3 regions of the Enterobacter sp. Taxon_2 genome follow, and region 1 is predicted to be linked to each of the others. Evidence: predicted binding sites of a transcription regulator. Region 1 holds the regulator's gene; each other region holds the start of a gene.

Region 1 (10,716 bases):
CCCACGACCGGCTTCAGCACGTAATACTGCGCGGTCAGCTGAGCGACGTTAATCAAATCGCTTTGTTGTGCAGGTTGGCCTGCACGGCTGTGATTTGCCATTACCGGGTCCTTCTGATGCAAGGGTTAAATTGTACCGCAAACCTTTTCAATCAATTCCGCCGGGAACTGCATGGACTGCATGATGTGTTCAATCATGCTGCACTTGCGGCCCGTATTGGTATTGGTGATCACCCAGTATGGGGTGCCAGGAACATGTTTGGGTTTGGTTTGATTGCCATTTTGCAGCAGCGTCTGCTCGTCGCCCGCGAAATAGACGCGAGTACGACCGTGCAGCGACTCGGTCGCTTCAGCAAACGCTTTGTTATCCAGTGAATAAAGTGTAGACAGCACCAGCATAAAGCGGTTAACCGCCTTTTTCTGCTCCGCGTATTCATCGGAGAGCAGCAGCTCGCGCATCGCGCGCACTTTATCTTTTGCCGGCGTCACGGCAGGTTTTGCTTGTGCAACAACGCTTGGCTGAGACACGACATCTTTGGTGACTGGGGTAGCAGGCTGTGAAGCGGCGGAAATTTTAAGCATACGCCGTAAAATGTCGGACGCGCTCTCCCCGATATGCCGCGTCTGGCTGGCAATATACTGATAGAGTTCGTCATCAACTTCGATTGTTTTCATCTTAATCCAGTGCGATATCTTATCTGAATACAAGTCATTGGGATTATAAGGTCAAATCCCAACAGCGGATAGCGTCAAACCAGGTTGGCGGCAAAAGTCAGATTAAACTGGAACCTTGCAGCCGGGCGGCAGAATGGTCAACATGATACCCTAACCTGACATACGTAAAAAAAGAACTTTGCCATGAAATTGAATACCCGAGCGCAAACTGCACAATCGCCGAACAATAATTCTCCCATCGTACTGGTTCACGGGCTTTTTGGCAGCCTGGATAACCTGGGCGTGCTGGCACGCGATCTGGTTACCGACCACGATATTTTACAGGTCGATATGCGCAATCACGGTCTTTCCGGGCGTTCCGACGAGATGACCTACGCGGCGATGGCGCAGGATCTGCTGGATACGCTGGATGCACATAGCCTGCAGAAGGTAACGCTGATCGGGCATTCAATGGGTGGTAAAGCGGTGATGGCCCTAACGGCACTGGCCCCGGACCGTATTAGCGGCCTGGTGGTAATTGACGTCGCGCCCGTGGATTATGACGTCCGTCGTCACGACGAGATTTTTGCCGCCATTAATGCGGTCACAGAAGCGGGTGTCGCGACACGCCAACAGGCGGCTGCCGTCATGCGTGAGCATCTTGATGAAGAAGGCGTCGTGCAGTTCCTGCTGAAGTCGTTTGTTGACGGACAATGGCGTTTTAACGTGCCGGTGCTCTGGGACCAGTACAACAACATCGTGGGCTGGAAAACCGTCCCCGCCTGGCCGCACCCTACCCTCTTTATTCGCGGCGGAAACTCGCCTTACGTAACCGACGCGTACCGCGACACGCTGCTGGCCCAATTCCCGCAGGCTCGCGCCCACGTTATTGCCGGTGCCGGGCACTGGGTGCATGCGGAAAAACCTGACGCCGTGCTGCGCGCCATTCGCCGCTATCTTGCTGATACTGCAAATTGATTAAAAAGAAAGCGACTGGAAGGCTGCAGGCGTCCAGTCGTTGGCGTGCCGTTTTTGGTGATGTATGATGGCGCGCTTATCGCCCGGGCATTAGCAGGGCGGCGTGTTTCCCCCGAAGTCTCAGAATCATGGCCAAAGAACAAACGGACCGTACGACACTAGATCTGTTCGCGAATGAGCGTCGCCCGGGACGACCCAAGACGAATCCGCTTTCGCGCGATGAACAGCTGCGTATCAATAAACGCAACCAGCTTAAACGCGATAAAAATCGTGGGCTTAAGCGTGTCGAACTGAAGCTTAACGCCGACGCCGTCGATGCGCTGAACGAGCTGGCCGACGCGCGAAATATCAGCCGCAGCGAACTCATTGAAGAGATGTTGATCGCGCAGCTTGAGACGTTACGCGGCCAGGCATAAGTCTGAAAATCCTCTTTATCACCCTTTTCATGTAGCACAGAGTGCAGTCCTGCGCGATAGCTGTTTCCGCAGGGTTGCCAGTTCTGCTATTATTGCCCTTATCCGTGGCCGAATTGCGCCACCATACTATTAAGTTTCAAGAGGTTATTTTACTCATGGCAATCATCGGCATTTTCTTTGGCAGTGATACCGGCAATACCGAAAATATCGCAAAAAACATTCAAAAACAGCTCGGTAAAGACGTTGCTGATGTGCATGACATCGCCAAGAGCAGCAAAGAAGATCTGGAAGGCTATGACATTCTGCTGCTGGGTATCCCAACCTGGTACTACGGTGAAGCCCAGTGCGACTGGGATGATTTCTTCCCGACGCTGGAAGAAGTCGACTTCAACGGTAAGCTGGTCGCCCTGTTTGGCTGTGGCGATCAGGAAGACTACGCCGAATACTTCTGTGACGCGCTGGGCACCATCCGCGACATCATTGAGCCGAATGGCGCGGTTATTGTAGGCCACTGGCCGACCGCCGGTTACCACTTCGAAGCGTCTAAAGGCCTGGCCGATGACGATCACTTCGTGGGGCTGGCCATCGATGAAGACCGTCAGCCAGAACTGACCGCCGAGCGTGTTGAGAAGTGGGTGAAGCAGATCCGTGAAGAACTGCACCTGGACGATATTCTGAACGCCTGATTTTTTCGCGGCGCAACCGCGGTTGCGCCCATGCCCCAGGTCAAACCGATTAAATTAATCGCTACAATCTTTTAACTTTTTCGCCCAGACCTGTACAATGTCTCCCTGATAAAATGTGGTTTTCCATTGAGCAAGTTTGTTGGTGATACCCCATTTTTATAAGCATATTTTGCCTGAGACTTGCAGTTTTCATTTAGCCATGGCAGTTCTATAATGAGACGCATTATCCCAGGTGCATTTTCTGTCACTTCCTACAGAAGTGAATCGTTTAGCAACAGGACAGATTCCGCATGACTGACAACAATACCGCATTAAAGAAGGCTGGCCTGAAAGTTACGCTTCCTCGGTTAAAAATCCTTGAAGTGCTTCAGGGTCCAGACAATCACCATGTCAGTGCGGAAGACCTTTATAAACGTCTTATCGACATGGGTGAAGAGATTGGGCTGGCTACCGTCTATCGCGTGCTGAACCAGTTTGATGACGCGGGCATTGTTACCCGTCATAATTTTGAAGGCGGTAAATCTGTTTTCGAACTGACCCAGCAGCAGCACCACGATCACCTGATCTGCCTCGATTGCGGCAAGGTCATTGAATTCAGCGATGATTCCATCGAATCACGCCAGCGTGAAATCGCCGCGCGTCATGGCATCCGCCTGACCAACCACAGCCTGTACCTTTACGGTCATTGCGCTGAAGGCGATTGCCGCGAAGACGACCACGCGCACGACGCGAAATAAACAAGTGTTCATATTCTGAGCCAGCCGTAAGGTTGGCTTTTTTTTTGCCTAAAAAAATGCCCGGTAGCGCAGCGCCACCGGGCATGATAACAACGAGTTACTTACTGTTATTACTTCGAATTTCTTTCCAAATCTGGTCGCAACGCTTCGCCACTTCCTGATCGTTGCCGGTTTTACGCGCCTGGATACAGGCCTGGTAATCCATTACGCGGACATTTTCCTGCGTCGCGAACTGCTCATGCGCTTTCTCTTTCTTCAGCACGTTTAGCACGCTCTGGCAGGCTTCAATTTTCTCCGGCGAACCTTCCGCAGTATTAATGCAGGCGCTATACGCCTCCTTCAGGCGGGAGTCCTCTTTTGGTGCCTGAGTCTGAGCACACCCCACCAGCCCTGATGCCAGCAACGCGACAACTACGATTTTTTTCATCATATACAGTCTCCATACCGGCGGGACTCAGCCCGCCGGTGCGTTTATCAGAAGATGGTGAATGGGGCGATAACCATGAATTTCACGTCACGTTCATCCTGGAAGATGTTGCCGTAACCGCCCGCATAGCTCGGGATATCGGAGTGGTTGTCATACTGGGTGAAGTGCAGTTTGAACATCGTGCCTTTCGCGCGGCCATCCTGCAGGGTATAGATTGCATCCAGACTGTAGGAAGACTCTTTCAGACGATAGTTTGGATCGTAGTAAGCATCCGGTGTTGCCATGTCGGCAGGTTTTGCGTCCCAGGCGTAAGCGTAAGAAGCGCCCACCGCCCAGCCAGGCAGGTTCCAGTTTTTCAGATCGTACATTGCACCGAAGAAGACCGCTTTCTCGCCGTCGGCGTTGAAGTCTGAGCGGTTATCCCACCAGATATCAAGACGGCCGTTGGAGGAGGCGTAGGTCGGAGTCATACGCTGCAGGAAGTAGCCCTGCTGCCCTTCCGCCTTCACCCATGTGCCTTCCAGACGCAAATCAACCTGGCCAACCTTGTAGCCGAAGGTGAGTGCCTGCAGCCACGCGGTGCCGTCATAAATGTCATTGACCCCACCGTTACTGACTTTATCGCGCGTACCGTAGAACTGGTAGCTGGTACTCAGCGGGCTACCCGCGACATCAAACTTATAGCTGGCTTTGGCAAAGTACTGATCGATATAGCCTTGTGCCTGACCAAATGCCGCTTCAAGCACCAGATCGTTTTTGAAGTCGTATTTCGCGCCCAGCGAGTGCAGGTAATCGACTTTGGTTTTTTTATCGTTCTGGTAGAACTTGTCCATCTCGATATGCCACGGCGCTTTGTACTCGTTGGTCCACATATAGGAGAAGCTCAACGCACCCGCATCACCGTAGTCAAAGTTAGCTCCCGCTTCCGCACCCTGATAGGTACCCGGCATAAAGCTCCAGTGCGGTGCTAACAGGGTCTGGCCAGTAGGCTGAATATAACCGCCGCGCGCCCATACCGGACCGTATTTAAATTTCGCAGCGGCTTTGTAAAGGCTTATACCGCTCTTATCCCCGGACCAGTCTTCATCATAGGCTTTGTTGCTGGAGGAGAAGGCGATTTCGTTCGGGTGGCCGCTGTCGCCGTTTTCCGCCATTTCAATCGCGGTGAACGCAGCAATATCCAGACCGAACATATCCGCGGCATAGCCTGACTGGAAGTCCAGGTTGGCGTTCCAGGTGGAGTGAGAAAGGTTGGTTTTGTATTTATCTTCAGTGACGTCTTTACGGTCACGCTCACGCTGCCAGTAATAAATACCGCCCGTGAGGGTAGAATCTTCGATGAAACCCGCTGCTTTTGCCTCTGGCGCAATCACCAGGCCCGACATTGCTGTCACACCGGCAATAGCCAGCGCCAGCGCACTACGTTTGCCACTGAACGTACGCATAGATTATTCCTCTTTGACGAATTAAAACGCCTGAAACGGCGTAAATAAAAAAGACCAAATGGTCAGGGGTAGTTTTAAATACCCTCGAATTAACTACCGTCTTTAGGTTATTTTTCGCGACGCGAATTATCAATGCTTTTTAGCGGACAAAAGTCAGGATTATGACGAAGTGCACATAATTGGTAGTGCTTTGTAACATTTACGGGAAGGCGAGGAATGACGGGGAATTATCAGGTATTTCAGTGGGTAGACGTAGTATCTCTTTCCTTTTATGTAACATTTTTGATTTTCGCAATGGCACAAACTTTTTTTTAAAAAATAAGTAGCACCTCATTGACCTGATATTTTCATGACACCTCTTTAGGCCCTGGCTTAATACCCTGATCGTTAAATAAAAAAAACGCCGCACAGTGCGGCGTTTGTTTCTCATTGACCAGAGCAGCAATATTATTCGCCGATCTTCGTCCAGGTATCACGCAGACCTACAGTACGGTTAAATACTGGTTTTTCCGCGGTGCTGTAACGGCTGTCCAGGCAGAAGTAACCTTCACGTTCGAACTGGAACGCTTTGCCCGCTTCAGCGGCTTTCAGAGAAGGTTCCGCATAACCCTGCTTGATTACCAGCGATTCCGGGTTGATGGTCGCCAGGAAGTCTTCCGCCGCACCCGGGTTAGGCACGCTGAACAGACGATCGTACAGACGAATTTCTACCGGCAGCGCGTGGGATGCGCTCACCCAGTGGATAACGCCCTTCACTTTACGGCCGTCAGCAGGATCTTTGCTCAGCGTTTCAGCGTCATAAGAACAGAAGATGGTGGTGATATTCCCTTCCGCATCTTTTTCAACGCGCTCGGCTTTGATGACGTAAGCATTACGCAGACGCACTTCTTTACCCAGCACCAGACGCTTGTACTGCTTGTTGGCTTCTTCGCGGAAGTCAGCGCGGTCAATCCAGATCTCGCCGCTGAACGGCACGTCACGGCTTCCCATTTCCGGTTTGTTCGGATGGTTAGGCATGGAGACCAGCTCGCTTTCACCCTGCGGATAGTTTTCGATGACCAGTTTCACCGGGTCGATAACCGCCATCGCGCGCGGGGCGTTTTCGTTGAGATCTTCACGAATGCAGGATTCCAGGGAAGCCATCTCAATGGTGTTATCCTGCTTGGTCACGCCGATACGTTTGCAGAACTCACGAATAGACGCGGCAGTGTAACCACGACGACGCAGACCAGAAATGGTAGGCATACGCGGGTCATCCCAGCCCTCAACGTGCTTGTCGGTCACCAGCAGGTTCAGCTTACGCTTGGACATCACGGTGTATTCCAGATTCAGACGAGAGAACTCGTACTGGCGCGGATGCACAGGAATGGTGATGTTATCCAGCACCCAGTCGTACAGACGACGGTTGTCCTGGAACTCCAGCGTACACAGGGAGTGAGTAATACCTTCCAGCGCATCGCTGATGCAGTGGGTGAAGTCGTACATCGGGTAGATGCACCACTTGTTACCGGTCTGGTGGTGTTCTGCGAACTTGATGCGGTACAGCACCGGATCGCGCATCACGATGAACGGAGACGCCATGTCGATTTTGGCACGCAGGCACGCTTTGCCTTCTTCGAAGCCGCCGGCACGCATTTTTTCAAACAGCGCCAGGTTCTCTTCCACGCTGCGATCGCGGAACGGGCTGTTTTTGCCCGGCGCGGTCAGCGTACCGCGGTATTCGCGGATTTCGTCAGCAGACAGTTCGTCGACATACGCCAGACCTTTATTGATCAGTTCTACTGCATAGGCGTACAGCTGATCGAAATAGTCAGAGGAGTAGCAGATATCGCCAGACCAGTTGAAGCCCAGCCACTGCACGTCGTTCTTAATGGACTCAACGTATTCGATGTCTTCTTTTACTGGGTTGGTGTCATCGAAACGCAGGTTGCACTGGCCCTGGTAGTCCTGGGCAATGCCAAAGTTCAGGCAGATAGATTTTGCATGCCCGATGTGCAGGTAGCCGTTCGGCTCCGGCGGGAAACGGGTATGGATTGTGGTGTGCTTACCACTGGCCAGATCTTCATCGATGATCTGACGAATAAAGTTACTCGGGCGGGCTTCTGCCTCACTCATCGTGGATTCCTCAAAGCGTAAACAACGTATAACGGCGTATGATCTTATAAGCCGGACGTAGTGACAACCCTTAAAACGTCTCTGAAGAAAATAATGGGGGCATTTGCTGCAAAAAAAAGCGGCGGAGGATATCCCCCGCCGCTTAAGGCATGACTCTACTCAGGAGCGATTACTTGCCTTTAATCTCATACAGCGGTGTTTGACCCGCAACAACCTGACCTTTCGCCTGGATAACCAGACCGCTGAAGTCGTCAATGTTGCTGCAAACCACCGGGCTTATCATGGAGCGTGCGTTGGCGTTCAGGAAGTCCAGATCCATTTCCAGAATCGGCTGCCCTGCCACCACTTCAGCGCCCTCTTCCACCAGGCGAGTAAAGCCCTGACCGTTCAGCGCAACGGTATCGATACCCATATGGACAACGATCTCCGCACCATTTTCGGTTTCGAGGCAGAACGCGTGGTTGGTGTTGAAGATTTTCACGATGGTACCGGCCGCCGGAGACACAACGGTTTTTTCCGTTGGTTTCACCGCCACACCGTCACCGACCGCTTTGCTGGCGAAGGCTTCGTCAGGCACTTGCTCAATCGCAACGACTTCACCGGTTACCGGTGAAACCAGCGCGGCTACCGTTTTGGCGTTGGGTACTGCCTGCGGTTTTGCAGCCGCTGGCGCGGCGGCAGGTGCGGCAGAAGCTTCTGCTGCGGCTACCGGACCGGTGGTTTTCATGGCGTTAGCAATTTTCTCTGCCACGAAGCCAACGATAATCTGCACGCTGGTTTTGTTCAGGCGGATAACACCTGAAGCACCCAGACGTTTGGCCAGCGCTTCGTTCACCAGGGAAGAATCTTTCACGTTCAGACGCAGACGGGTGATACAGGCGTCGATACCGGTCAGGTTGTCAGAACCGCCAACAGCGGCGATGTATTGACGCGCCAGACCTGAAACGTCCTGATCCTGAGCACCGCTCACGTTCACATCCTGACCATCCGCTTCGCTACCGGCCACGGCCAGCTCACGACCCGGGGTCATCAGGTTGAATTTGGTGATAGTGAAACGGAACACCATGTAGTAGATCGCGAAGAACACCAGACCTTGTGGAATCAGCATCCACCAGTGGGTCGCCAGCGGGTTACGGGAAGAAAGCACCATATCCACCAGACCCGCACTGAAGCCGAAACCAGCAATCCAGTGCATGCTGGCAGCGATGAACACGGAGATACCGGTCAGGACAGCGTGGATCACATACAGAACTGGCGCCACGAACATGAAGGAGAACTCCAGCGGCTCGGTGATACCGGTGAAGAAGGCCGCGAACGCCCCCGCCATCATGATACCCAGCACTTTCGCTTTGTTCTCTGGACGCGCGCAGTGGTAGATAGCCAGCGCAGCTCCCGGCAGACCAAACATCATGATCGGGAAGAAGCCAGCCTGGTAACGACCGGTGATACCGACAACCGCTTTACCTGCTTCGATGGACTGTGCACCACCCAGGAAGTTAGGAATATCGTTAATACCGGCAACATCGAACCAGAATACAGAGTTCAGCGCGTGGTGCAGACCGACCGGGATCAGCAGACGGTTGAAGAACGCGTACACGCCCGCACCGACAGAACCCAGTTTCTGGATGTGCTCACCGAAGTTCACCAGACCGTCGAAGATCATCGGCCAGACGTACATCATGATGAACGCAACAACGATCATCACAAACGAGGTCAGGATGGGGACCAGACGGCGGCCGCTAAAGAAGGAGAGCGCTTTTGGCAGCTCTACGCTGCTGAAGCGGTTATACAGTTCAGCGGAGATGATACCCACAAGGATACCGACAAACTGGTTACTGATCTTACCAAATGCCGCCGGAACCTGGTCCGCCGGGATTTTTTGGATCATGGCCACCGCTGCCGGTGAGCAGAGAGTGGTTAACACAAGGAAACCGACAAAACCGGTCAGCGCAGCGGCGCCGTCTTTGTCTTTGGACATACCATAAGCCACACCAATAGCAAACAACACGGACATGTTGTCGATAATGGCAGAGCCCGACTTGATAAAGAACGCCGCCAGCGCGCTGGTATTACCCCAGCCGTTGGGGTCGATCCAGTAGCCGACACCCATCAGGATGGCTGCGGCAGGCAGCGTGGCGACCGGCACCATCAGTGCGCGACCAACCTTTTGTAAATAACCTAGAATACTCACTTTCTTCCCCCTATGAGACCCCGTTTAAGGCATGTTCTCAGCTCTGTTTTTTTATTGTGTCACGAACTATAGATACAGTTGATGATTCACTGGCATTGTGAGTGTGTGAAAAATTAATTCGTATCGCAAATTAAACGCGTACTTTTTGTGATTTTTGTCACCAAATATCGTTATTCACCCTCCCTTATACTGGCTAACAGCGAAAACTTATTTTATCATTCAAAAAATCAAGACGGATTGATCCGGCCTGAAAGTTTCCAGGTTACGCTTAAGTATCAGGTTCCGATAGCCATCCGCCCACTCTTCTACTTTAACTCTCGAGGTGAACAATGAGACTGATTCCCCTGGCAACTGCTGAACAAGTTGGTAAATGGGCCGCTCGCCATATCGTAAACCGCATTAACGCATTCAAGCCGACTGCCGATCGTCCTTTCGTTCTTGGACTTCCAACAGGCGGCACGCCGCTGACAGCCTATAAGGCGCTGGTTGAGATGCATAAAGCAGGCCAGGTTAGCTTCAAACATGTTGTCACCTTCAATATGGATGAATACGTTGGCTTACCGAAAGACCACCCGGAAAGCTACCATAGCTTTATGCACCGCAATTTCTTTGATCACGTTGATATTCCATCTGAAAATATTAACCTGCTGAATGGAAACGCGCCGGATATTGACGCAGAATGCCGTCAGTATGAAGAAAAAATCCGTTCTTACGGTAAGATCCACCTGTTCATGGGTGGTGTAGGTAATGATGGTCATATCGCGTTTAACGAACCGGCGTCATCTCTGGCTTCCCGCACCCGTATTAAAACGCTGACCCATGACACGCGCGTGGCAAACTCCCGCTTCTTTGACGGCGATGTTAACCAGGTTCCAAAATACGCCCTGACCGTAGGCGTAGGCACCCTGCTGGATGCCGAAGAAGTGATGATTCTGGTGCTGGGCGGCGTGAAAGCGCAGGCGCTCCAGGCTGCCGTTGAAGGCAACGTTAACCATATGTGGACCATCAGCTGCCTGCAGCTGCATCCGAAATCCGTCATCATCTGTGACGAACCGTCCACGATGGAGC
Region 2 (10,716 bases), 1.7 Mb from region 1:
ATCATATACACTTCGCCGTGGGCGAAATTGATCATCCCGATAATGCCGTACACCATGGTGTAGCCGATGGCGATTAGGCCGTAGACGGAACCCAGCGTTAAGCCATTAATTAACTGTTGCAGGAAGAATGTACTCATCTTAGCGCGCTCGTTTTATAGGCTGCGCGAGCCGCGCAGCCTGATGTTTATTACGCGCCGACGGGCAGGCCCGCCGACGTTGAGCGTGACTCCGTCCCGTTACTGCACTTCCTTATATTTTCCTTTGTCGTCCCACTGGTAAACCACGTAGTCAGAGACCTTCAGATCGCCTTTGCTGTCCCAGGCTTTTTTGCCCATCACCGTGTCGACGGAATTGGCCTTCAGCCACTCGCTGGCTTTAGCGGAGTCCTTGCCGCCGGTGGCCTTGAAGGCCGCGGCAATGGCCTGTACGGAGGCATAGGAGTAGAGGGTGTAACCTTCCGGCTCGAATTTACCGGCGCGGAATTTCTCGATAACCGCTTTACCGTCCGGGATCAGGCGCGGGTCTTTACCGAAGGTCATGTAAATGCCATTGGTATACTGCGGGCCGCCCGCAGCGGTCACCATCTCCTCGTTGACAATACAGTCCCCGGAGAAGAATTTTGCCTGTACGCCCTGCTCACGCATCTGGCGAACCAGCGGGCCGGCTTCCGGGTGACAGCCACCGAAGAACACGACGTCCGGTTTTTGCGCGCCGATCTTGGTGACCAGCGCGTTAAAGTCTTTTTCACCGCGGGATAACCCCTCGTACATCACATCCTGAACCCCGCGTTTCGCCAGTGCCGCTTTGGTGGCGTCAGCCAGACCCTGACCATAGGTGTCTTTGTCGTGAATGATCACCACGCGCTTGGCTTTCAGCTTGTCGATGATGAAGTCGCTGGCAACCTGACCCTGCTGGTCGTCGCGGCCGCACATGCGGAACATATCGCTCATGCCGCGTTCGGTGATCAGCGGGTTAGTTGAGCCGGGGGTAATCGCAATAATGCCTGCGTCGCTATACACCTCGGATGCGGGCATGGTGGAAGAGGAGCAGAAATGGCCGACCACGGCGTTGACTTTATCCTGGTCAACTAAACGGTTGGCGACGGCTACGGCCTGCTTGGGCTCGCAGGCATCATCCCCCTGAACCAGTTTGATTTTCTCACCGTTAATGCCGCCTGCGGCATTAATGTCTTCAGCGGCCTGCGTTGCGCCGTGCCAGTACTGATCGCCATAGGTGGCGTTCGGACCCGTGAACGGTCCGGCCACGCCAATCACAATATCTGCCCGGGCGGAAAACGCCGTCACCAGGCAACCGGCCAACACAAGAGAAAGAGGAGTTCTGATAAATTTCAGCGACATTATTATGTTCCTTAGCAAAGAGGTTTTTGCACCACGGCGTAAACCCGAACGCCCGACGGCGCAGCCAATCCGAAACACGAGCAAGAACAAAATGCACTAAACGAACACGATACAGACGGCATCCTGCATATTACGGCGAGATTTCCCTGCGCAGGGACGCGCGAAGAACGTTAAGCAAAAACGTTGCCAGAATGGTTAACCCATTGACGAGCATGCGACATGTTTGAGTATAGAGCGCCGCATTATGCCGCCTTGCGGGAGGAGAAGAAATTACAGCGGAGATCACATATCGTTAACAATAAAGCCCATAAGTTGTGCAAAGGTCACGGTTTGCACGTTTTTGCAGCAATAAAGACCTAAACTTCAGCCCGGAGAGGGGTGAGATATGTGTTAGGATCGTTTCCTTTTTTGCAGGAGTATCAGCGATGACTGAAGGCCCATTGAATGAAAGCGAAATGGCGTGGCTTGAAGAGACGTTAATGTCTTACGGTCATGATGACGCGTCCGTGATTGACGTGTCCGAACTGGACGGCATGCTTACCGCAGTGCTTTCCGGTCCTGTTGTCGTTGAGCCAGATGCCTGGCTGGTGGCGGTTTGGGGTGGCGAGAAGTACATTCCGCGCTGGAAAAACGATCGTGAGATGAACCGTTTTATCGATCTCTGCTTTAAGCACATGAACGATATTGCCGAGCGCCTGAGTGAATACCCGGATCAGTTCGAACCGATGTTTGGCTATAACGACGTTGACGGTGAGAGCTATACCGTGGTGGAAGAGTGGTGCTACGGCTATATGCGCGGCGTGGCGCTGACGGACTGGTCAGCCTTGCCGGAAGCCCTGAAGGCCGATCTTGAAGTGATTGCGCTGCACGGAACGGAAGAGAACAGCGAAAAGCTGGATGAACTGTCCGAAGAGGAGTACATCGCCAGCATCGAGAGCATCCAGCCTGCGGCACTGCGTTTATATCAATACTGGGTAGACAACCCGCAGCAGCCGGAAGCGAAGAAGCCGATTGTGAACGGCACAAAGGTCGGGCGTAACGATCCGTGTCCTTGCGGCAGCGGGAAGAAGTTTAAGAGCTGCTGTTTGCACTGATCAATTTTTTATTAACTTAGGTGGATTTGTTTCGTTCACCTCCAGTCAGTAGAAAATAATACGATCTTTACCTGTGAACGAGATAAGGGGGCCACCGCGGCCCCCTTATCGATCCCCGCGGCCCCGCGGAAAATCGGTGCTTCGCACTGCGCTCACCTCACGACCGTCTGCCTGCGGTCGGCTCAACTCGACATCCTGTCTCGCTTCGCCTCTGGCCGCCATCCATGGCGTCCAGCCCTTGTCCCCCGGTCTCCGGTTCGCCGATTTTAGCGGGGATGCAACACCCGTGCCCCATGCAGACGATGAAGAAGATGGAGGGGGCGGGAGTCCGGCTAAAATCGCCGAATCGTTTCCTGGAGGCCGGGGCGACGCGCATGGATGCGCGGCGAGGGCGGCTTTACAGGGACGTTGCATCCGCCCGTCCCCGAAAAGCCGTAAGGAATAAGATGAGGGCACCGCGAAGCGGCGATTTTCTTGCCGGGAGCCGGGATTGTTAAGGGGGCGGCGATAGCCCCCTTAACACGTTCACCGCAGCGGACAAAACAGGTAGCAGAAGAGTATTAGTGAACGGAATTATCCCCTGCTATTACATAGAAAATGGACTTGCCATTGGGATATACATTTCAACCCACTTCCGGCAGCATCCCGGCTGCAATCAACACCTGCACCAGAATAATCACCACCCCGCAGCCAAACACAACGCACAGCAGCGGTTTTCCGCCCGCCACGCGATACCCTTGCTGAGGATGCTGCTGGCGGCTTTTCCATGCCAGCAGGGAAGGGAGGAGGAGGGCAAGGATCGACAGCGCTACCCCTGCGTACCCCAGCGCCATCACAAATCCGCGCGGATAAAACAGCGCGAACGCCAGCGGCGGCAGGAAGGTAATTGCGCCCGTCTGTAACCGTCCGGCCGCGGTATTGCGGCGCTGGAACAGATCGGCCAGATAATCAAACAGGCCGAGCGCCACGCCCAGGAATGAGGTTGCCAGCGCCAGGTCGGCAAACAGATGTACCGCCAGCTCCACGTGTGGGGAGGTGACGACCTCGCGCAGTGCCAGCAGAAAACCGTTCAGGCCAGCGTGTTGCGCCATCAGCCCAATAAAGGTTGAAGAGTCAATGCTGCCCAGCGTCACCAGCTGCCAGAAAATATAGGCAATCAGCGGGATCGCGCTGCCGATAACAAAGACGCGGCGCAGTTTTCGGATATCGCCGTTCATATAGCTGACGATGCTCGGCACGCTGCCGTGGAAGCCAAACGAGGTGAAAATGACCGGGATCGCGGAGAGCGCCAGCCCTTTTTCCAGCGGCAGCGTCAGCAGGTTAACCTTGTGCACGTGCGGCGCCAGCAGCACCAGCATGACAATCAGGAAGAGAATTTTAGCGCTGAACAGAAAACGGTTAAACAGATCGACCAGCGATGTGCCCACGCAGACCACGCCGCCGCCGATGAGCGCAAAGAAGATGGCGCCCGTCGCAGGGGTAATGTCAGAGCCAAACCAGTCGTTGACGCTGGAGGCGATGAGCTCCCCGGCACCGCTGATATAGGCGGCGGTCAGGGCGTACATCAGGAACATCATGCTAAAGCCAGTTATCCACTGGCCGTAGCGTCCGAGATAGCGTGCCGCAAGCGAACCCAGACCGGTGTCGGCGGGTACGTGCTGGTATACCTCAAGCAGCAACAGGGCGGTGTAACACATCAGCGCCCAGAGCGTTCCCAGCAGCAGCAGGGTCATGCCAAATCCCACGCCCGCGGCTGCCAGGGGCATTGCCAGCATTCCTGCGCCAATTGTCGTTCCGGCGACGATAAAAATACTTCCCAGAGTTCTGTTTTTCACGCTTTCCTCTACAACGCTTCTTAACCGCGACAAAATCTGCGGCGCAGAGTAAGGGAAAAGCCGTTACTCGTCAAATCACCGTTACAAGTGGTGTAAAAAATTATTTACGTATTAATGACCCAGGCCTATGCCTACCTCATAAGGGCAATACTGCTGCCCGACATTCCGGCGTAACGTAAACAATAAATACAAATTATCAAATTAAGTGAGGGTCTTATGGCAGGGGAGAATCCCTTTACCGCGGCATGGAGCCGGGGAGGTAACCTGTTGTGCCATGGTCACTGGATAATCAGCTGGCAGAATCAGCCCCTGAACCTTCCCGAGTCCCGCCGCGAAAAGGATATGGGCACCTGGGCAATCTATTCGATTATTGATCCTGAAGATGAAACCTTTGCACAAGGCTTACAGGAAGATGAGTGGATCATCGAGAATGTCGACTGGTTAACGGATCTGTTTTTCGAGGTGGGTATTCCGCTGGAGACGTCCAGCTACCGCTATTTTTACCAGGCCGTGAATCCCCATGACTGGCGTTGCACCAGCTGTGCGGGGTGTATGTAAATTAACGCGGTGCCGGAAACCGGCACCGCGCTGAAATTAATTCTGCGTATCAAGAGTGGAGAGTTCTTTATCAATAAAGTAAAGACCTTCGCCAGATTTCCCCACCAGAGATAATTTATCCAGCACGGATTTAAACAGCTTCTCTTCTTCGTGTTGCTCAGCGACGTACCACTGCAGGAAATTAAAGGTTGGATAATCCTGGCTGGTCATCGCGGCATGAACCAGTTCGTTAATTTTCTGCGTGATAAGCTGCTCGTGCTCGTAGGTGGCGCGGAACAGTTCATCGAGAGAATTATACTCAGCAAACGGTGATGCCACGGTTTCAATGCGCGGCAGGCTGCCCGTATCTGTCAGATAATCAAACAGACGCTGCATGTGGGTCATCTCTTCCTGAGCGTGACGACGCAGAAACGCGGCAGCGCCCTCGAAACTATGGTAGCTGCACCAGGCGCTCATCTGCTGGTAGAGCAGGGATGAAAAAAGCTCAAGGTTCATTTGTGCGTTGAGCTTGTCGATCATTTCAGTTTTCAGCATGGTGACGCTCCGGATTATTATTTCTGGTTCACAATGAGCGACACTATAATTTGTTATTTAATTATTTGCAAAACGTAAAATTTTTATTTTATTTATTTAAAATACGAATGGGAATAAAACGCATTGGCGATTTTTATAACTTATTAATGAGAATTATTTTTGTTCATAATGAAATAAACTGCCAGCATGCGCTGGCAGCTTCGATTAATACCACGGATTAGTTGACTTAGGATTAACGGCGTAACCCATACATTTATACTGGATAGTCACGCTCTCGTTCAGGCACAAAGAGCCGCTGGTCAGAGTGCAGGTTTTAATGGGCTGACCATAGGCTGAGGCAGTGGCATACCCCATGCTCTGACACGCTTTTGCCGCCGTGCCGTTATTCACATACTCATCGGAATACGCATTTTGCAGCGCAGCCTGGCCGTAGTCGAGGCGGACGATGCCGTTCGGCGCGTCGAGGCTGCTGACTTCAGCCTGGCGGTTAATAGTACATCCCGCGAGCAGCAGGATTGTGCCGGCTACAATGACTCTTTTCATGATTCGCTCTGAGTGGATGGAAATACGTTATCGTACCCGCAGATGCCCGCTGCAATGGCTGGAATAGCCGGACAATCTGCCCTCACTCTTCGCAACGGGTCCGCGGTGAGCGCTTTCAGGCCATGCTCTGATATAAATGTGATGTGCATCACAAAAGTGTTGATTTTTGTGATGGTGGTCATATTATAGTCACGTTGATAATAAAGTTGTATAACAAGTTAATGGAGCATCATCGTGAAACTGCGCAAAATCCTGAAAAGTATGTGGGCCAATTACTGCCGCACCTTCAAAGACGTGCCGCCGGGCGCCATGTTCTGATAAAAAAACCTGCTTCGGCGGGTTTTTTTATACCTGAAGGCGATGAAGGGGAGATGCCAGGGGTGTGTTTTGCTACTATGGCGGCCTTTAAATAAGGAGAAAACCCCATGTCACAAAACCTGAGCGCCGATCAGGAACTGGTCTCTGACGTTGTCGCCTGTCAGCTGGTTATCAAACAAATCCTTGATGTTCTTGACGTGATTGCGCCGGTTGAAGTGCGCGAGAAGATGTCTACGCAGCTGAAAAACATCGATTTCGCCAGCCATCCCGCTGCCGCCGATCCGGTTACGCTTCGTGCGATCCAGAAAGCCATCGCCCTGATTGAACTGCGATTCACGCCGCAGGGTGAATCCCACTAAAACCGGGAAATGGGCGACGGCATGTGTCGCCCCTTGATACTGTCAAAAGAACGTCTGGACCAGCAGGTAGCTCGCCGCGCACGCGCAGCTTACCCCAATCAGCCCAGGCAGAATAAAGCTGTGGTTGATGATAAATTTGCCGATGCGGGTGGTGCCTGAACGGTCAAAGCCGATGCAGGCCAAATCACTTGGGTAGGTCGGCAGGACGAAATAGCCGTATGACGCAGGGAAAAAGGCGATCAGCATTTTCGGGTCGATGCCAAGCATGAGGCCCATAGGCGCAACGGCCGTCAGCGCAGCCGCCTGGCTGTTCACCAGTTTTGACACCAGAAACAGCACAATAGCATACGTCCACGGGTGGCTTTTCACGACGCCTTCCAGCGCCAGCTTTAACTCGTCGAGATGCGCCTGGAAAAAGGTATCGCTCATCCACGCCACGCCGAACACCGAGAAGATCGCGACCATACCGGCCTTAAACACCGCGCCGTTGGAAATCGCCGACGCATTGACCTTACAGGCCATCAGCATCACGGCCCCTGCAATTAACATCATCATCTGAATAACAAGGTTCATCGACAGCGCCGTCATTTTGCCTTTCAGCTCAAAGGCGGGGCGCAGCTCAGGGAACGCACCCAGCAAAACGACCACGGCAATACCGGCAAAGAAAATCCACGTGGACCAGTAGGCCTGTTTAGGGAAACGCTGATTCATTAACGTCTCCGTTCCACCGTAGATAAACTCGCGCTGCTTAGGATCTTTCAGCTTTTCCTGAAACTCCACGTCATCCGCCAAATCTTTTCCGCGGCGTAAACTCCACAGGGCAGCAATAGCTACGCCGAAAAGTGAAGCGGGAACCGACACGGCGAGAATTTCCAGGATCCCCCACGCGTGGCCGATGCCATGCTGGGCCGCCAGGATAGACACCAGCGACACCACGGCAACGGACACGGGGGAGGCGGTAATCGCCATCTGCGACGCGACCGATGCCACGGCCATAGGGCGCTCGGGGCGGATCCCTTTTTTCAGGGCGATATCCGCAATGATGGGGAACATGGTATAGACCACATGCCCGGTGCCGCACAGAAAGGTCAGCATCCAGGTGGTGAATGGAGCGAGCAGGGTGATGTGCTGTGGGTGTTTGCGCAGCAGACGTTCAGCAAACTGCATCATGACGTTGAGGCCACCCGCAGTCTGCAGCGTAGCGGCACAACCAATCACCGCGAGGATGGTCAGCATAACGTCTACCGGCGGCTTACCCGGTTGCAGACCAAAGACAAAACATAAAATAAAAAGACCAATACCGCTGATTAACCCGAGCCCCATACCGCCGAAACGCGTACCCGTCAGCAGGCAGAGGAGAATGACAACAAACTCAATGGTGATCATGATGCTCCCTCGTCAATGATTATGTAACTAAATAAATCATCACACGTTGTGTGGTTAATCATTGGGAGCCAGATCTGATTTGTTAAATTTCAGCAAAAGCAGAAGGTTGGAGACGTGAAGGGAGCCTGCTCCTCCGGATGGGAGCAGGCCAAAAAACTCAGTGGTGCTGCACCGCCACGATGTCGAGCAGATGACGGTCGGTTTGCTCAGGACATAAACCCGCCTGCTGCGCATTATGGATCTCATCCGCCAGCGTCTTCAGCAGCAGGCCATCCTGCTGCTGCTCTTTATCCATATCGCGTAAGAATCTGAGCGTCGTAATATCCTGCTGCGCTTTGGCTTCATCGGCCAGTTTGTTGAGGGTGCTGCAGCGTTGTTCATACTCTTCAAGCGTCTTCTGAAACAGTTCTTCCAGGCAAGAGTAATTTTCATTGATCCCATCAAGGGCTTTAACGACAGGATTTGCCCCTGCGGCTTTCAGGAAGTTAAAGACACGCATCATATGGGTGACGTTACTTTGCGCCTGAGAGCGAAAGAATGTGGCAGATCCCGTGAGGCTATTCTCGGCACACCACGCACTTAAGTGAAGGTGCAGATTCGAGGCGTAGAACTCAAGGTTCATCTGCGCGTTAAGTTTTTGCATCATCGTTTGGGTAGCCATACTCATATCCTTATTGACTGTGGGACGTGATGTCCGTTGCTTAACCTGAGCGTCAGGCAAATATGAAGAAAAGAGCAGAAATACACATTCTGCCGTGACCGAAGTCGACCGAAATTCACTTCCTGTGTTCGATATAAATAAGCATACCCTTGTCTTTGGTCTAAGAAAACTCTTAATTGGGCTGTATTTACCATACATTACAAAGTTTAATATAGTACAGAAATGCAATCAGCTTGCCATGAATTGAATATGGTTTAATGCTCTAATAATTAACAATTTTTATTGCAGTGATACACTGTTACTCTTTCGAAAATATTAAGTTGGAATAATACTCCGTGAAAAAGAGAAATACGGATTAATCGTTTCGAATATATGATGTGCTAATAAAATTGCGCTAAATCAAATTCTGCGGAATAACCGTGTTCAGGTGCCTGGTGCATTTTTGATGAAAAACATCTTGAACCCCTTTAACGCCAGGTGACGTTTAGTCCGCTGAGGGGTATCAGGGATTTCTTAGCTAATCTTATGGATAATTCTGCTTAACCCACTTTCATTTGTCTGACAAATCCTGCCTTTTTTATGTCATTTTTCGCTGAATTTATGTACGCAATTACTGTAATTCTGCGGTGTGATGGGGCTCTCTTATGGATGATTAATTTCCCGCTAAAACTATCACCAGCAATAACGCTTATGACGAGGTAAGCGCTAATGCCTTGTTTTAAGTCCGATTAAATAAGAAGCACGCACATATTCCCTACAGAAAAGAATGCTAAAGCTGGAGTTTACCATGCACAAATTTACTAAAGCGCTGGCGGCCATCGGTCTGGCTGCCGTTATGTCACAATCCGCTATCGCTGAGAATTTAAAACTCGGTTTTTTGGTAAAACAGCCCGAAGAGCCCTGGTTCCAGACTGAGTGGAAATTCGCCGATAAAGCCGGGAAAGATTTAGGTTTTGAAGTGATTAAAATCGCCGTGCCTGACGGTGAGAAAACCCTGAACGCCATCGACAGCCTGGCGGCCAGCGGTGCGAAAGGTTTCGTTATCTGTACTCCGGATCCAAAGCTCGGTTCGGCCATCGCGGCGAAAGCGCGCGGTTACGATATGAAGGTCATCGCGGTTGACGATCAGTTCGTTAACGCCAAAGGCAAGCCGATGGACAGCGTCCCGCTGGTGATGATGGCGGCGACCAAAATCGGCGAACGCCAGGGGCAGGAACTCTATAAAGAGATGCAAAAGCGCGGCTGGGATGTCAAAGAGACTGCGGTGATGGCCATTACCGCAGACGAGCTGGACACCGCACGTCGCCGTACTTCCGGTTCAATGGACGCGCTGAAAGCGGCTGGTTTCCCGGAAAAACAGATCTACAAAGTCCCTACCAAATCTAACGATATCCCGGGTGCTTTCGACGCCGCGAACTCTATGCTGGTTCAACATCCGGAGGTCAAACACTGGCTGGTGGTCGGCATGAACGACAACACCGTGCTGGGTGGGGTACGCGCGACGGAAGGCCAGGGCTTTAAAGCGCCTGACGTGATCGGGATTGGCATCAACGGCGTTGACGCCGTCAGCGAGCTGTCCAAAGCGCAGGCTACCGGCTTCTACGGTTCTCTGCTGCCAAGCCCGGACGTTCACGGCTATAAATCCAGTGAGATGCTCTACAACTGGGTCACCAAAGGGGCTGAGCCGCCGAAATTTACCGAAGTGACCGACGTGGTGCTGATTACCCGCGACAACTTCAAAGAGGAGCTGGCGAAAAAAGGACTGGGCGGGAAGTAATACGCGGTGATTGTGCCCCTCATCCTTCGTGAGGGGCCAGACGTACACACTACAGGAATCACGGAGACGTTATGCGACAGTCTGATCCGTATCTCTCTTTTCGCGGCATCGGGAAAACTTTTCCCGGTGTTAACGCGCTGACCGATATCAGCTTCGACTGCTATGCCGGCCAGGTTCACGCCCTGATGGGGGAAAACGGTGCGGGAAAATCCACGCTGTTGAAGATCCTCAGCGGCAACTACACGCCCACTACCGGCTCGCTGGCCATACGCGGCGAAGAGGTGGCGTTTGCC
Region 3 (10,716 bases), 2.0 Mb from region 1:
TTGTTATATCCGCTTTCGATCTTACCCATATCAACATAGCGATAGCCCAGATCGATATACAGACGTTCAACCGGCGTGTAGCTTACGCCTGCACCTAACGCGTAAGTCAGATTATTTTGCGTCGTCGAGCCATATTCACGGCCAGGATTGCCCTGCCAGCCGCCTGCTTTAATCCTGCTTACACCAAGCCCTGCGGTACCGTAAACAGAGACGCCGTAGCCCAGCTCGTAATCACGATAGACATTCAACATCAGACGTTCAGTTTCAGTCTGAAGATGATCAAAACCGTTAGGGAAGGCGCTGGAACCGTTGGTGTATTCGGTTTTCTGCTTAAAGGTGTATTCACCTTCAGTGCGCCAGCCGTTACCAAACTGATAACCCGCAGCAATCGCCGCACCGCCTAAGTGCTCTTTCTGTTTACCACCCACAAACTGCCCGACACCTGGACGGGAACTGGTATCCATCTCTTTGGCCCGCTGTTCAATCTGCAGATATTTTGCCGAACCGTAATACCCTTCTTCCGTATTTGCCGCCAGAACGGTTGCCGGGATCAGCGCGATCGGCAGGGCGACTACAATAGCTTTCATCTTCATCTACACTCCGTTGAAAATAATATTCCGCACGGCGAACCATCGTCTGCCGGTGTCAGGAAAAGTCAGTGAGATGAAGCATAAGCACTCCAGAAAGGGCAAACTATTCGGATGAATACGCGTTTTACCTGGTAATTTTACGTAGGGACTTGTCTTGATTTAAAACTATTGTTATCTATTTCAAGGAATTAACTCTCACCTCAAAAAACAAAGCGCTTATTCACCTGTTAAGCGCCCATCTTCACACTCTGTAAAATCTAAAGAAATCCCCCATCGCGCCGATCATCATCCGTGTGTATTATTTCCTGTAGCTTTTACAACAACTAACCTTAACTCAAATACTTAAGCGCCAAAGCGAAAGGCATCATGAGCACACCGATCAAACGGCTAGAAATCATTAAAAATGCCATTGAACTGGAAGATGACGACATCATCCAGAGCCAGCTGACACGCCTGAAAAATGAAGCGTTTGACGATGAGCTACAGGCAATCGTCGTGGCGCTTGAGGAGAAGAACTACACCGCTGCGATGGCGGCCATTACCGCCTGGCTGCAGAGCCAGCGCGCCGTCACCCCGTGGCGCGACCCGCAGGTGGCCGCCAGCAAGCTGGAGCTGAAGGCGCTGGAAGAACGTCTGCGCGATCTGATTGACCGCCGCAACGCCCGCGTGCAGCAGCTTGATGAGTTTAACGATCTCTATTTTTCCCGCCTTGGGCCGCTGATGCAGCAGATCCTCGCCCTGCGTAAAACCCTGGCGGAGCTAAACCTGCGTCGTCAGCAGGCGGAAGCGCGTCGTCGCGAGGAAGATTACCGTCGCTGCCAGCACTATATGGCGCAGGCGGTAGAGGTGCTGGCGACGCTCACCCAGCGCTGGCGCGATCTCCCGGCCGATTCCGTCCAGGCCGCTGAGGCGCGTAAGCATCTGGAACAGCAAAGCAATCTGATTGCCAACCTGCTGGCCGAAGCGCTGGAGCTGGAGAGCGGCTTAACGCGCGAAGAGGAGCCTGCGCGTCAGGCGCGCGACGAGGCGAACGAAGAGTACGAGAAGTATCGCGAACAGCATCACGATGCCGAAGTGCGGCTGCGCAAAGGTAAGCATCTTTCGGAAGAAGACCAGAACGAGCTCAAGCGTCTCTGGCGGCAGGCGAGCAAGCTCTGCCACCCGGATCTGGTGGCGGACGATCTGAAAGAAGAAGCCAACAGCATGATGGTGCAGCTAAACCAGGCGAAGCAGCGCGGCGATGTGAAAGCCATTCGCTCGCTGGTGGCCCGCCTGCAACAGGGCTTCGAGCCATTGATGGCCAGCGACAGGCTGAACGATCTGGAACGTATCCGCAAAAAAATGGCGCAGGTCCGCGAGCAAATCGACATTTTAGTGAACGAGCTGGCGGAACTGGAGAAAGAGGAGTCCTGGCTGCTGGTCTCGTCGCTCAACAATATGGAAGCGTACTTCGCTCAGCAGGAGAAAGCGCTGCACGAGGTCCGCGCCTCGCTCGAACATCAGGTGAACGAAGCGCAGCTGGATTCCGCCGCCTGATTATTTGGCGTGCCAGTATGCGCTGGCACGCACCAGCTGCGGGTCAATCGCGTCGGTTTCAAACTGACGGCTCAGCGTTTTCACCACCTTCCCTTCCCCGGTCAGCCAGATGAAGTAGTCTTCCCCCGGAACGGTCAGCGCCGTCAGATGGTCTGCGACCGCCTGCTCGCTATGGCCCACCACCCAGGTGATATTGAACCCGCTCAGGTGCGCCAGATAGTCTTTATAAGATTCGTCCCCGACCGTCACGACCGCATGAACCTCCGGGCGAACCGGCAGTTTAGCAATGCTTTCTAAACGTCGACGCAGCGCGGGCATGCCGGATTCATCGCACACGTACAGCTGCCAGGCGTAATCCTCCGGCACCACCAGCGAACCGCGCGGGCCGCCGATAGTCAGCGTGTCGCCCACTTTCGCCTCGACCGCCCAGCTGCTGGCAATGCCGCCGTCATGAATGAAGAAATCGAGAATCAGCTCATGATTTGCCTCATCGTAGAGCGGCGTATAGTCGCGCGCCTGCGGACGCACGCCGTCGCCCCAGTCGATGCCTTCATCGGTGACCACCGGCGGCGTAAACGTCGTCCCGGGTGCCGGGAAAAAGACCTTGGTATGGTCGTCGAAACCGCGGGAGCTAAAGCCCTCCAGCGCCTCGCCGCCTAAAACAATGCGCTGGAAACCCGCGCTGGCGCGCTCAACGCGGAGCACCGTCAGCTCGCGAAAACGCAGGTCATTACGAACACGCTGTGGATAACGGGTAGATGCCATTTTTAGACCCTTTGCTGGTGAATACGATATATCTAAATCAATTTTCAAATGATAATGATTACTAATAATGAAAAATGCAAGATCTTTTAGATTGCATCTGAATATATCTTAGATATAGTTTAGATATATCAAATTAAAGGACCTGTTATGCGACACGAACACGACAGCGGCGGGCGCCGACCGCGCTTTTTCGGCCACGGCGATCTGCGGCTGGTGATTCTGGATATCCTGACCCGTAGCGCGAGCCACGGCTACGAACTGATCAAAGAGATTGAAAACCTGACCCAGGGGAATTACACCCCGAGCCCAGGCGTCATCTACCCAACCCTGGATTATCTTCAGGATCAGTCCTTTATCACCATTACGGAAGAAGAGAGCGGGCGTAAGCGCATTGCGATTACCGCTGAAGGACAGCGCTGGCTGGATGAAAACCGGGAACAGCTGGAACAGATCCAGGTGCGTATCAAAGCGCGCAGCGTTGGTTTTCAGCTGCGCAAAAACCCGCAGATGAAGCGGGCGCTGGATAACTTCAAAGCGGTGTTAGACCTGAAGGTGAACCAGGGAGAGCTCAGCGACGCGCAGCTTAAGCAGATTATCGGCGTGATTGACCGCGCGGCGCTGGAGATCTCCCAGCTGGATTAAGCCGGTGCGTGCTCGCTCACGCGGAAGACGCGTACCAGCTCTTTCAGGTGCATCGCCTGTTCGTTAAGCGATGCCGCCGCCGCGACGGACTCCTCCACCAGCGCGGAGTTCTGCTGGGTGGTGGCATCAATCAGGCCAATCGCGCTGTTAATCTGCGAGATACCTTCCGTCTGCTCGTGGCTGGCCTGACGGATCTCACGCAAAATCACGTCCATCTCTTCCACGTTGCCCACCATCCCGTTGATCAGCCCACTCGCTTTTTCGACCAGGTTCATCCCGTCCTGGGTCTGGCTGGTGGAGCTCTCAATCAGCTCACGGATTTCGCTGGCAGACGACGCGCTCTTCTGGGCAAGCTGACGCACCTCACCGGCCACCACCGCAAAGCCGCGTCCGTGCTCGCCGGCACGCGCCGCTTCCACCGCCGCGTTGAGCGCCAGAATGTTGGTCTGGAACGCAATGGCGTCGATCAGGTCGATAATGTCGGACATCCGGTTCGATGTTTCGTTAATCAGGCGCATTTTGCTGGTCACCTGCTTCATCATCTCACCGTTGTTTTTGACCACCGTGGCGGCATCGGCAGAAAGGTTGGTCGCTTCCCCGGTATGCGAGGCGGTATTTTTCACCGTCGCGGTGATCTGCTCCATCGAGGCGGCGGTCTGTTCGACAGAACTTGCCTGCTCTTCCGTGCGCGCGGCCAAATCCTGGTTCCCGGCGACAATCTGCGCGGCTGCACTGGAGATATTCTCCGAGCCGGTTTGCACCTGCTGCACAATGTCCAGCAGTCGCGTCTTCATCTCCATCAGCGCATGCAGCAGCAGACCCGTTTCGTCTTTGCCGTGCGGCGTGATGCTGCCCGTCAGATCGCCCTCTGAAATGGCTTTTGCAAAATGCACCGCCTCGCCGAGCGGACGTGTGATAGCGCGCACGATAAACCAGCCAATCAGGCTGCCTGCCACGACGCTAAAGAGCGTGATCAGGATCAGCAGCAGGCGGTTAGACCTGAAATCTCCTTCCACCTGTGCCCCTGCACTCTGCATCTCGCTGTTTTGAATAGTAATCAGCTCCTTCACCTTCGCTTTATAAGCCTGCTGCACGGCGAGGGTGGTGGTCATCATCTCCTGAATAGCGCCCGCACGATTGTTGTTCTGCACCGCCTGCAAAATGCGGTAGCGCGAGTCCAGATACTGCTGGCGCACGCTGCGAATATCCGCCAGCACCTGCTGAGACTTTTGATCCTGCAGCGCGTTGTTAAGCTCGCCGAGGATCACCGTGATGTGCTCGCTGATCTCTTTCAGGCGCTGCTGCGATTGCCCCGTGTAGGTACCCTGCTCATCCAGCAGCATCAGCTGTTGCGTGCTAATAAATTCCTGGAAGTTATCGATTAACTGGTTCGCTTTTACCGTGGTCGGATAATCACTGGTAATAATGGATTGCATCCCGTTATTAGCCCGGTTCAGACTCAGCAGAGACAGGCTCGCGCTGATCGCCATCAGGACAATAAAGAATCCAAACGCCAGAAATAATTTCGTGCCGATCTTTACGTCATGTAAGAACATATTTTCTCCATCGATGTGATTATTTCTCAGACGATCGCTGTTATCGGTAATGATTTCGCTAACTTTATGAGTTTGATCGTTTTTTTATTTCATAACCGTCACAATGGATAGGTATAGGCTATTAATATTTCTCCATCGATCGTTACCAGACCACCAGATGGGTATTTTTCAAAATAGCGCTCTGAATAATTGACTTAGGCAGGAATAAATAACTGAGGCACTTTCTTTAGTTATTTAATATTAACTTAACAATAAAATACATTAATAGTCACAACCAGAAAATAAAACGCCGCTTATTCCTTACGGAATAAACGGCTTTTCCGGAACATTATTGACTCAATGGAGCACAGTCACCGCATCCTTAAGGCGTCCGGCGCGATGCTTCACCATCGCAGAAATGTGCGCGCTCTCCTCGACCAGGTCGGCGTTTTTCTGCGTGATGCTGTCGAGTTCAGCCACCGCGCGGGTCAACTCTGAAAGTCCGGTTGCCTGCTCGGAGGTCGCGTGGCTGATCTGGGCGATAAGCTGCGTCACGTTTTTCACCTGCACAACGATATCATCCATCGTACGGCCTGCGGCGTGTACCTGCTCAGAGCCGGACTGCACCTTGCTGGCGCTGGCATCAATCAGTTTACGAATATCATTCGCGGCACTAGCGCTGCGGCTGGCAAGATGGCGGACTTCGCCCGCGACCACGGCAAAACCTTTGCCCTGCTCCCCTGCCCTTGCCGCTTCAACCGCCGCGTTCAGCGCCAGAATATTGGTCTGGAAAGCGATATCGTTAATCAGGGAGGTAATCGAGCCAATTCGCTGCGTGCTGTCGGCAATGTCATCCATGGTTTTAACGACGGTCTGCATCGCGTTGCCCCCTTTCGTTGCCGCGCTGCTCGCGGCCACGGAGAGTTTGTCCACCTCGGCGGCGGTTTCGGAGTTGCTCTGAACGGACGCGGCCATCTGGTTCATTGTCGCGACGGTCTGCTGCACGTTCGCCACGGTCTGACGCGTCCGATCGTTCAGATCTTCATTTCCCTGCGCCAGCCTGTCGCTGCCGTCACGGACGCTCACCACCTGGCTCGACACGTCATTGATTAACCAGCGGCACATCAGGCCCAGTTGCCCGACCGCACGCAGCGTCAGCCCCAGCTCGTCGCTGCGGTTAAGGTGCTGCACGCTGTTGCGCTCGCCGGTGGCGACCTTCAGCGCCTGTCGCGCCACATTCTCTATCGGGCGGACAATCTGTTGCTCAAACAGCAGTGTCCCCAGCAGCATTACCAGCGCGGCTGCGGCAAGCGGCATCCACCCGGCGGAGGTCGCGACCAGCGTGGCGGCGAGTACGGCAAAGAGCACCGCCATCACGCTGCGCACGCGCCAGCGCAGCGGCATTGCCGGCAGTTTGCCCAGCCAGCCCTTTCCGACCACCAGCCCTTTATGAATACGTTTTTTACAGCGCCCGTCGTTCAGCGCCCGGTAGAGCGGCTCCACGGCGGCAATCTCTTCCGCTGTGGCTTTGGTACGAATGGACATATAGCCCGTCACCTGCCCGCGGCGCACCATCGGTACCGCATTCGCACGCACCCAGTAGTGGTCGCCGTTTTTGCGCCGGTTTTTGACAATCCCGCTCCACGGCTCGCCCTGCTGCAGCGTGTACCACATATCGGCAAACGCGGCTTTTGGCATATCGGGATGGCGTACCATATTGTGCGGCTGGCCCGTCAGCTCATCGAGCTGGTAGCCGCTCACCTGCACAAAGGTGTCGTTGGCGTGGGTGATGTAGCTGTGGACGTCTGTGGTAGACATTAAGGTGGTGTCATCGTCCAGAGGATATTCATTCTGGGTGACATATGTTGGAGAGGACATGGCGTGCATCCCTTGCAGGTTATTTGAATGTTAATTTTGTGGGTCAATGTTTTTTCGGCGGTAAACAATTTATCTTTAGTTGTTAAACTTGATGGAGATCGCAGATTTGACTTAAACCATACTTTTTGTGCGATTTTTTAATCCATTGATTTCAAATACTTTCGCAGAGAAATTACCCACAAAGCATGACCCGTTAATGCCCACTTAAGTTGCAGCGTATGCACTTCTTTAGTGCAGCGGCGCTCTTCCCCCTTCTTTTATACTCTCTGCCCCGTACCGCTAAATCCCGTTTGGCTTCTATCGGCATGATTAAATATTGTGCAACATTATTTTAACCTGGCGTTTATCCCGATTTTCGTTAAGTCATCTGAAGTGGCGTAATCCCTGCAATACTTAAACCAGTATCATGTGATACGCGATCCCCGGGAGCACATTTTGAACAGGTTACCTTCCAGCGCCTCGGCTCTTGCCTGTACCGCGCACGCACTGAATCTCATTGAGAAGCGAACGCTCGATCATGAGGAGATGAAACAACTTAACCGAGAGGTCATCGATTACTTTAAAGAGCACGTCAATCCAGGGTTTCTGGAGTATCGCAAATCTGTTACCGCCGGCGGGGATTACGGAGCCGTAGAGTGGCAAGCGGGGAGTCTGAACACGCTTGTCGACACCCAGGGACAGGAGTTTATCGATTGCCTGGGAGGTTTTGGAATTTTCAACGTGGGGCACCGTAATCCAGTTGTGGTTTCCGCCGTACAGAATCAACTTGCGAAACAACCTCTCCATAGCCAGGAACTGCTCGACCCGCTTCGCGCCATGCTCGCGAAAACGCTGGCGGCCTTAACGCCCGGCAAACTGAAGTACAGCTTCTTTAGCAACAGCGGCACGGAATCGGTCGAAGCGGCGATTAAACTCGCTAAAGCGTACCAGTCGCCGCGCGGGAAATTCACCTTTATCGCCACCAGCGGCGCGTTCCACGGTAAATCCTTGGGCGCACTGTCTGCTACCGCCAAATCCACCTTCCGCAAACCGTTTATGCCGCTGCTGCCGGGCTTCCGCCACGTGCCGTTTGGCGACATCAACGCCATGCGCACCGGGCTGAGCGAATGCCGCAAGACCGGCGATGACGTGGCGGCGGTGATCCTGGAGCCGATTCAGGGCGAAGGCGGCGTGATCCTTCCTCCGCAGGGCTATCTGCCCGCCGTGCGTCAGCTGTGCGATGAGTTTGGCGCCCTGCTGATCCTCGACGAAGTCCAGACCGGGATGGGGCGCACCGGCAAGATGTTTGCCTGCGAGCACGAAAACGTGCAGCCGGACATCCTGTGCCTGGCGAAGGCGCTCGGCGGCGGCGTGATGCCGATTGGCGCGACGGTGGCCACCGAGGAGGTCTTCTCGGTGCTGTTCGACAATCCGTTCCTGCATACCACCACCTTTGGCGGTAACCCGCTGGCCTGTGCGGCCGCTCTGGCGACCATTAACGTGCTGCTGGAGCAAAACCTGCCCGCGCAGGCGGAGCAGAAAGGCGACATGCTGCTGGACGGCTTCCGTCAGCTAGGCCGGGAGTATCCGGACCTGGTGCAGGACGCGCGTGGGAAAGGGATGCTGATGGCGATTGAGTTTGTTGATAACGAAACCGGCTACAGCTTCGCGAGCGAGATGTTCCGCCAGCGGGTGCTGGTGGCCGGAACGCTCAACAACTCGAAAACCATCCGCATTGAACCGCCGCTGACGCTGACGATTGAGCAGTGTGAGCAGGTGCTGAAAGCGGCGCGTAAAGCGCTGGCAGCGCTGCGGGTGAGCGTGGAAGAGGCGTAATCAACGCCGGGTGGCGTTACGCTACCCGGCAGTTTTTTATCGGTGAAACTCCGCCACCGTCATGGTGAAGCGAAGCACGGTATCGCTTTCATTGGCGTAGCCGTGCAACGCTTCCGTTTTCGCCACCGCCGACGCACCAGCGTTAATCTGGGTCACCGCCTCATCCACCGTCAGCGTTAACACGCCCTCGTTTACGTGCAGCAGCTCAAAGGTTCCCGCCGGGTGCCCCGGAGAGGTAAAACGTTCTCCCGGCTGCATCTCCCACTGCCATAACTCAATCATGTCAGGTCCCGCGGTACCCGCCAGCAGTCTGGCACGTCCACCCAGCGCGCCCTGCCACAGCACCGGAATCGCCTCTTCTTCGATAACATGTACCAGCGGCTCGCTGGAGACGTTGACGATATCCGCCACGGAGATGCCGAGCGCGGCGGCCAGCTTGCACAAAATGGCGATACTGGGATTGGCTGCGCCCTTTTCGATCTCCACCAGCATCCCTTTGCTGACGCTGGCGCGGCGGGACAGCTCGTCCAGCGACAGCTTTTTCTCTTTACGCCAGTTGCGGATGCGGTTCGCCACGGCCAGGCTTACCTGGGCAACATCGGCACCCGAATCAGTCATTATATTGACTTTATCAGTCATTGGTCACTACCATGGTATAAAACAGTCAATACAGGATTATTTATGTCTCTCGTTACGCCGTCAATAGATTCGCGTCTTGCCGGGATTGCCCCAGGCTTTCGGGCGCTGAGCATTCTGGTGGAAGCTGCGCCGATTACCCACCCGGAGGTAGCGCCCGCCGCGCTGGCGCAGGCCTGCCAGCAGATGTTGAATGATGATGTGCCGTGGGCTGATGCACACCTTTCAGACTGGGATGAGGTGTTTAAAGCCTTCGGCGCGAAACCGAAACGCACGCCCTGTTCCGCCGCGGCCCTGCGCAAGCGGGTACTGAAAGACGGTTCGCTGCCGTCGCTGGATCCGGTGGTGGATATCTATAACGCAGTGAGCATTCGCTATGCCATTCCGGTGGGTGGGGAAAATCTCGCGGCGTACTCGGGTGCGCCGCGTCTGACGCTGGCCGACGGCAGCGAGCCGTTTGATACTTTAAAAGAGGGACAACCAGTGGTAGAACATCCGGAACCTGGCGAGGTTATCTGGCGCGACAATCTCGGCGTCACCTGCCGCCGCTGGAACTGGCGACAGGGGGTGCGTACCCGTCTGGACAGCCACGCGCAATCTATGTGGTTTATTCTTGAAAACCTGCCGTCGATGCCGCTTGCGGCACTGGAAGAGGCGGGAGAAGAGCTGGTCAACAACCTGCAGCGGCTGATGCCGGGGGCCACGGCTCAGGTTAAGATGCTGATGCTGTAAGAGGACAACACGATGTTTCACGGATTAAGCGCTTTTCCGTTAACCCCCCTGAAAGAGGGGACGTTTGACGAGCAGTCCTTCATCAATCTTCTGCGCCCCGTGGTCGACGCTGGCGTGGATTCTCTGGGCATTCTCGGCTCAACGGGAAGTTATGCCTATCTGACCGTAGAAGAGCGCGGTCGGATCGCACGCTGCGCGGTGGCGCATGCTGATGACATTCCGGTCATCATCAGCATTGGCGCATTACGGCTGGACGATATTCTGCGTCTGGCTGACGACGCGCAATCGGCTGGTGTCTCCGGCGTGCTGCTGGCCCCCGTGTCGTACCAGCGATTAACGGAAGACGAAGTGTTTAATCTCTATGAAACGGTGACTCGCCAGATCTCCGTACCGCTGTGCATTTACGATAATCCCGCCACGACCGGTTTTTCGTTTAGCGATGAACTGTTATTTGCCACCGCGGCCCTGCCGAATATAGGCTCCATAAAGCTTGGTCGCCTGCCGGAGGACCTGTCGCAGGTACGCGCTCGTCTTCCTGAGACCGTCACGCTGGGCATCGCCGGCGACTGGCGAGCGGCCTCCGCCCT

Evidence for each region. Region 1 encodes Fur, which represses iron uptake genes when iron is present. Its sites were predicted from a motif close to ATAATAATGAGAACNACTATCAA; they were not measured.
Region 2: a site for Fur is predicted at 5,520-5,542, ahead of ftnA (non-heme ferritin). Genes of this name have one in related genera too.
Region 3: a site for Fur is predicted at 2,940-2,962, ahead of AC4IC4_RS19770 (siderophore-interacting protein). Genes of this name have one in related genera too.

Annotation. Positions count from the first base shown of each region.
Region 1 covers NZ_CM178024.1:1,283,876-1,294,591, reverse strand. The annotation lists gene pgm (phosphoglucomutase (alpha-D-glucose-1,6-bisphosphate-dependent)) at 1-101, opposite strand, end outside; gene seqA (replication initiation negative regulator SeqA) at 126-674, opposite strand; gene ybfF (esterase) at 858-1,631, shown strand; gene ybfE (LexA regulated protein) at 1,760-2,047, shown strand; gene fldA (flavodoxin FldA) at 2,203-2,733, shown strand; gene fur (ferric iron uptake transcriptional regulator) at 3,024-3,470, shown strand; gene chiQ (ChiQ/YbfN family lipoprotein) at 3,568-3,897, opposite strand; gene chiP (chitoporin ChiP) at 3,945-5,342, opposite strand; gene glnS (glutamine--tRNA ligase) at 5,790-7,457, opposite strand; gene nagE (N-acetylglucosamine-specific PTS transporter subunit IIBC) at 7,627-9,648, opposite strand; gene nagB (glucosamine-6-phosphate deaminase) at 9,978-10,716, shown strand, end outside.
Region 2 covers NZ_CM178024.1:2,998,330-3,009,045, reverse strand. The annotation lists gene AC4IC4_RS14295 (ABC transporter permease subunit) at 1-137, opposite strand, end outside; gene AC4IC4_RS14290 (branched-chain amino acid ABC transporter substrate-binding protein) at 237-1,358, opposite strand; gene AC4IC4_RS14285 (YecA/YgfB family protein) at 1,784-2,452, shown strand; gene tyrP (tyrosine transporter TyrP) at 3,076-4,287, opposite strand; gene AC4IC4_RS14275 (hypothetical protein) at 4,504-4,845, shown strand; gene ftnA (non-heme ferritin) at 4,882-5,379, opposite strand; gene yecR (YecR family lipoprotein) at 5,584-5,922, opposite strand; gene azuC (stress response protein AzuC) at 6,157-6,240, shown strand; gene AC4IC4_RS14255 (DUF2766 family protein) at 6,348-6,599, shown strand; gene AC4IC4_RS14250 (anaerobic C4-dicarboxylate transporter) at 6,642-7,985, opposite strand; gene AC4IC4_RS14245 (non-heme ferritin-like protein) at 8,143-8,646, opposite strand; gene araF (arabinose ABC transporter substrate-binding protein AraF) at 9,434-10,423, shown strand; gene araG (L-arabinose ABC transporter ATP-binding protein AraG) at 10,495-10,716, shown strand, end outside.
Region 3 covers NZ_CM178024.1:4,162,773-4,173,488, forward strand. The annotation lists gene AC4IC4_RS19760 (outer membrane protein) at 1-593, opposite strand, end outside; gene AC4IC4_RS19765 (DNA repair protein) at 957-2,126, shown strand; gene AC4IC4_RS19770 (siderophore-interacting protein) at 2,127-2,891, opposite strand; gene AC4IC4_RS19775 (PadR family transcriptional regulator) at 3,039-3,533, shown strand; gene AC4IC4_RS19780 (methyl-accepting chemotaxis protein) at 3,530-5,089, opposite strand; gene AC4IC4_RS19785 (methyl-accepting chemotaxis protein) at 5,426-6,946, opposite strand; gene ygjG (putrescine aminotransferase) at 7,382-8,761, shown strand; gene AC4IC4_RS19795 (helix-turn-helix domain-containing protein) at 8,798-9,400, opposite strand; gene AC4IC4_RS19800 (B3/B4 domain-containing protein) at 9,443-10,129, shown strand; gene AC4IC4_RS19805 (dihydrodipicolinate synthase family protein) at 10,142-10,716, shown strand, end outside.